2 regions of the Bacillus sp. AP8 genome follow, and region 2 is predicted to be linked to the other one. Evidence: predicted binding sites of a transcription regulator. Region 2 holds the regulator's gene; the other holds the start of a gene.

Region 1 (3,210 bases), on a different contig from region 2:
AATAGGATTCTCCAGCCGGAACACCTTTAGGCATATGAGCCTCATCATGTCCGATACAGTATGTATCTAAAAACTTTTTGTCTTGTAAATTTTCTGAAAATATTACATACGCCATTGCAGCTACTAATGCATTGTCTGTTCCTGGTTTAACAGGGAACCAATCATCTGCAAGTGCCACTTCAGTATCCGTTTTTCTTGGATCAATCGTATAGATTTTTGCACCTTTAGCCTTGGCCATACGTAAGTACATATTAAAATGGCCAAAAATCGTTTCTGCTGGGTTCATACCATGTAAAATAATGAGTTTGGAATCTAATAATGTATTACAGCTATTTGATGCATCGCCAACACCAAAAGTAAATGGAGTTGCTGCACCATGTTGACCAGCGCTATAATTTGAATAACGTCCTAAAAAGCCACCATCTAATGCAAGTAGTCTTTGAATAACTGTATCTCCACTACCAATTTGTCCTGTTTGCCCAGTCGCATATAAACTAAAGCGGGAAGCAGGGCCATATTTTTCTTTAATGCGATTATTTTCTTTAGCAATGATTTTAATCGCTTCATCCCATGAAATTTCTTTAAATTTACCCTCACCGCGTTTACCAACACGTTTTAAAGGCTTTTTAATACGATCTGGAGAATAAATATGTCTACGATATCCACGGCCACGAACACAAGCACGAATTTGCGGATACTGCTCATTATCAGCATTTTCATCTCTTGCATCGTCATCTGTACTTAATCGTACAATTTGACCATCTTTTACATGAGCTTTAATTAAGCATTTCCCACCACAATTTAGCGTACTACATGTTGGTATGACTGTAGCATCTACTTTACTCTCTGAGGGTGCGGCACTTGCTTTTTTCACAAGATTACTAGATACCGCAGTGCCTCCAATAATTGCTGGTGCAGCAACAGCACCTGACCATTTTAAAAATGAGCGGCGTTTCATCTTTATATTTGAGATTTTTTCAAAAATATTCTCACTCATTGTCGAGGTCCTCCTTTAATGATTTTATATATTCAAAATCTTCTTCTACAAATATGCTTAATAAGATTGCAATACCTTTATAAAAATCACTTGTATTAGAAGAGTGAATATCATGAGTAAATAGTCTTATCCATCTGTTCAAATGTTCTTTCATCAGCCAATACTGCGTGTAAACACCTTTGGCATAGTCATTCTCTCTACCTTCTTCCTTCGCAGAGAGCGTATAATTAATTAAATAAGTCATAAACTCTAATTCAATCGCAATGTGATCGTCTGGATCTGTATTTTCATGAATAAATTGCAAATCAAAATCCGCTAATTTCTTTCTTATTTGGAATACGGGCTCACCAAAAAGCGATTTATCTCTAGTCACATAAACAGATTCCCATGGTGGAGCTGGAACCTTTCCTTCTTCATTAAAAATGTAAAATGTAGCTAAATACGCTTCTTTTTCTTCTTCAACAATTTCATCTAAATCTTTGTTAGCTAAACTCTCAAAGAAAGACCTCAAATCCTCATTTTCCTCAGATAATACCTTTTTAAATTCAGAAGAAAAATGAGCTTTCCAATGCTGTAATATTTCTTTTGTTAGTGGACATTGAAGAGATACTCTCAAAAAGGAATAAATCGCTTCTCTTTCCTTACTTATAGACATCAACTTATTGTCTAGTACAACTTCCATTTTTCTGTCTCCCTTCTCAAGGACTAGATAAAGTGAAACTTTCTTCATTGCGTTCTAGCTAACAGCTAGATGATCAAATCGGGTTCTTACTAGCTGAAATCGATTACTAAACTTTTGGAACGTTTTAATGTGTGAATCTTAGTAATTCTAATAATTCTTTCATATACACTACATGGAATTAACATTTCCAATGTATGAGATCTTTGCACATTAAAAAAACACGTGCTTACCATCCATATCAAATTACCGACTAATCTTTGTGATTAGTTTCACAATATCGAATCGACTAAATTATATAACTTTTTAAATTAAAACCCTATGTACCTGATGCACAAATATGAAGCCCTATTTTTGTACTCATATACAATTGACTAGGAAACATCTGAATTCTCTGCTAAAAAACCATCCTAATAAATACTCAAATTCAACAAAAAAGCATAAGCTACAAAAAATTGTCCTTTTTGCAACTTACACTTTCATTTCTATCTTATAATATGTACTTCTTTGATCATCTGTTTAATTATCATAATCTAATAGCATTTGCTGACGAAGCCACGACCTTACCGATTTGATAAATTGTTTTGCTGCTGGCGAAAGTTTTTGGAACGATAGTGCTGTAATTCCAATAGTACGATAATAATCTTCTTCTAAGTCAATAACCGTTATATCATTTAACAAATTGTATAGAACCATTTCGGGAAGTATGGTAATTCCTAAGCCATGGCGAACCATAGAAATAATAGCTTGATCATCTGCTACTTCATATTTCACTTGCAAAGATTCATTTTGTTTTTTTAATAAAATTGGAAAATCATTTCCTGTCCCCCATTTTGGCATGATAAAAGGTTGATTTTTAATATCTTCGAAAGAAATAACACTTTTCCCACTCAAAGGATGATTGCTAGAGAGAACACATCGAATTCTATCTTTTTTTAACGGAATAAACTCAAGCGATTTCGAGAAAGGAGTTGCTAAAAAGCCAAAATCAATGGAACCTTCTTGCAACCATTGCTCTATTTCATAATAATGATCAGCTTCTACTAATTTGATTTGTATAGAGGGATAATGAAATTGAAAGTCCTTAATTATTCCTGGAAGCCATTGTGTCGAAACACTTGTAAATGTACCTATTCGAATAGTTCCCACATTAAGGCCATTAATAGCTGCCACTTCTTGTTTCAATTGCTCATTATTCTGTAGAATATTTCGAATATGCTTCAAAACTCGTTCACCATTACTCGTTATACGTATTCCTGAACGATCTCTAATTAATAGAGAAAATCCCCATTCTATCTCAAGGCTGGAAATAGCGTGGCTAACTGCCGATTGCGTTAAACCTAGCAATGTAGCTGCTTTTGTTAAGCTTCCAACATCAACAACTGTACTAAGAATTTCATATTTAGTTAAAGACAGAAAAACCACCACACATTCATGAATTATTTTCATCCAAAACATTAAAAACATTCATTTTATTTATACAAATTGTACCCTTATAATAGCAATTAGACAATTTTATTGAATTATCACTGTG
Region 2 (3,210 bases):
TTAACAAGAAAAACACCCTCCTCAATAACAATTCATAAAATTTTTCTATTATTAGCACTCAACTATATTGAGTGCTAACACAATTAATATAATAAATAAATTCGCACTATTTTTCAAGTATTTGTCTTTAAAAAAAATCCCTTCCCTTCAACAGATTCCAACAATATTCTTCCTAAGTGATCTAAACCTTCTACAGTATGCTACAAATTACTCTCTTTTATAATAAAATTTTGCAAAAAGAAAATTTTATAGAATTTGAAAAAAGGAATGGTTTGTAACCTTTCATCAAAAAGAAGTACAATAATAGATATGTAACTTCAAAAGGAGATAATAGTGTGAAAAAAGAATATTGGTATGTCATCATGGTGTATATTGCCATGCAATTATCCGGTATTATTGGTGCTCCTCTCTTTAAATATATTGGTCTTGCAATGGGAGCTTCTGAAAATACGATAAATATCTATGCTACTGCCTATTGGTCTATATTTAGCTTTATCGTAGCTTTAATTATTACACTGATTTTAATGAGAAAGGATTTTGGTTCAGCTAGTTGGATAAGAAATGAACCTCCTGCACCAGTGGGTATGTCCATTCTTTGGGCTATAGCGGGAATTTTTCTAGCTTTCTTCGCTCAAACTATTGCAGCAAATATAGAAAGATTAATTGGAATCGAAGTAGGCTCCGAAAATACTCAAACCCTTGTAAATGTGATTTCTTCTGTTCCATCATTTGCTATAATAACTTCTATAGTTGGACCAATACTAGAAGAATTGATATTTAGAAAAATTATTTTTGGTTCTCTTTATAAAAAAATGAATTTTATATTAGCCGCATTAATTAGTTCGATCATATTTGGTTTAGCACATCTAGAATTTGAGCATATCATTCTATACACCGCTATGGGATTCACCTTTGCATTCCTATACGTTAAAACAAAACGAATTATAGTACCGATTTTTGCTCATGTCATGATGAACACTACAGTTGTTATTGTGCAGCTAATGTTCCAAGATCAAATAGAAGATATGATGAAACAAGTCGAACAAGTGCAAAGCTTTATTGGAGGATTACTATGAGACGTCAGTCACCCTTAACTTCAGGTATCATTTACATCATACTTGGAATCATTTTTACTGCTCTGGCTATTAATTATGTATCAGCCGATGGATGGAATGTATTATCATTCCTAATAGTATTTTTAGCAACCATTGATTTCGGATCTGGAATCCGTTTAGTAATGCTACATTTCCGGTTAAAGAGAATGCAAAAAAAGAAACCTTAAATAATGGCATCTATACTCTGATTACTCATTATAAGCTTATATGATTTTATAAAACATCATATAAGCTTGAAATGAAGAAGAGGTTATCTAAAGATAAATGATATATTACCTTCAGATAACCTCTTTTCTATTCCTGTTCTTGATGCTCTAATTCGATGTCATGTATATCTTCTATTGGGTAGTGCTTTAAGAAATATACAAGCGATTGTAATTCTACCGCTAAATCAATATGATGGACACGAATAGAAAGTGGAACATTTAATCTTGCTGGTGTAAAGTTTAAGATTCCTTTTACATTAGCACCAACTAAACGATCCGTGATAGGTTGTGCTACAGGAGCTGGGACGGTTAGGATTGCAACCGTTACTCCTTCTTTTTGTAGAATCTCTTCCATTTCATCCATGTCAAAAATGGTAACGTCACCTATTTTTGTACCGATTTTTTCCTTATCAACATCAAAAGCCATTTCAATCTTCGTATTATTGTTTTTCAAAAAATTATAATGCAAAAAAGCAGTCCCTAAATTTCCTACCCCAATTAATGCGACTTTCGTTAATTCATCTTGATCAAGTGTCTTTCTAAAAAAAGATAATAAATAATTTACGTTATAACCGTAACCTTTTTTACCTAACGCTCCAAAATAAGAAAAATCTCTACGAATTGTAGCGGAATCTACTTTTACAGCTTCACTTAGTTCAGCTGATGAAACACGTTGCTTTCCTGACGAATGTAAATTTTTCAAAAAACGATAATACAAAGGTAATCTCTTTGCTGTTGCTTGAGGAATTTTTATGTTTTCCTGTGGCATAATCTGCTCCCCCCATTATAATTGCTCTTAAAGTTCAATAAATTATCTATAATAATCAGGGCTTGAATTTCTTACTATTCCTACTCGAAAATATTTAATTCAATAATTATACCTTTATCTTGTCATATGCACATAATGTAATTATTGCAAAAACAGTTGTAAACGCTTCCACAGTAATAATGTTCGAAACATTTAAAATTAATAATTGCGCAAAATATAATATAATTATGAACTTTCTATGCCTTTTTGATTTCATTAAGTATAACAGAATGGATGAATAAGTATGGATTAAGCAATCCTCTTATTAACATTCCATTTCATAGAAAGAACATCCCCTTTTTCAGGTGTAACAAAGCTTTTGTCTACCAATGGCTTTGTTACCCGTTTAACTGGTCTCTTTTATCCCAATCTTAACTTTACCAATCCAACTGATTAAGTTACTTCTCCCATCTATTACCCCCTTTACATTGATGATACACTATTTTCACAATTTTGTGCCACAGTTTGTACTGTTTTTCACAATTTATATTCCTTTAATTGCTCCAATAGTGTGTTTCGTATACACTATCAGTAAGACAACTGAGGTGAATAATATGATTGTGTTACAAGTAAATAAATTATCGAAATATTATGGAGCTGAGCAAATCCTTTCTGATATAAAGCTAGAAGTACAAAAAAGGGATCGTATAGGTCTAGTAGGAAGAAATGGTGCCGGAAAATCAACCTTGTTAAAAATCATTGCTGATCAAATGTCCTATGATGATGGAGAAATAATAAAGCCAAAGGATTTATCTTTAGGTTATCTAGCACAGAATACGGGTTTACATTCTGAGCGCTCCATTTGGGATGAAATGTTAACCGTATATACACCATTAATTCAACTTGAACAGCAATTACGATCACTAGAACATCAAATGACATTACCAGAGACGTATAACAACGATGAAAAATATCAAAAAGTTTTAAAAGACTATGATGAGCTGCAAATTTCTTTTAAAGAAAAAGGAGGATATCAATACGAAGCAGATATCCGATCTGTTTTACATGGTCTTCAATTTCAGCAGTTCGATTATGCAACCCCCATTTCTTCGTTAAGTGGCGGACAACGAACAAGATTAGC

The links. Region 2 encodes Rex, which represses fermentation and respiration genes when NADH is low (regulators of the CRP and FNR family bind a similar motif). Its sites were predicted from a motif close to TTGTGAAATATTTCACAA; they were not measured.
Region 1: BN349_RS17160 (TorD/DmsD family molecular chaperone) is a predicted target of Rex. The motif match lies at 1,937-1,954, and genes of this name have one in related genera.

The regions. Positions count from the first base shown of each region.
Region 1 covers NZ_CAPG01000071.1:66,092-69,301, forward strand. The annotation lists gene BN349_RS17155 (DMSO/selenate family reductase complex A subunit) at 1-997, opposite strand, end outside; gene BN349_RS17160 (TorD/DmsD family molecular chaperone) at 990-1,679, opposite strand; gene BN349_RS17165 (LysR family transcriptional regulator) at 2,196-3,134, opposite strand.
Region 2 covers NZ_CAPG01000092.1:5,299-8,508, reverse strand. The annotation lists gene groES (co-chaperone GroES) at 1-7, opposite strand, end outside; gene BN349_RS21780 (CPBP family intramembrane glutamic endopeptidase) at 336-1,076, shown strand; gene BN349_RS21775 (YdiK family protein) at 1,073-1,282, shown strand; gene BN349_RS21770 (redox-sensing transcriptional repressor Rex) at 1,410-2,090, opposite strand; gene BN349_RS21765 (ABC-F family ATP-binding cassette domain-containing protein) at 2,684-3,210, shown strand, end outside.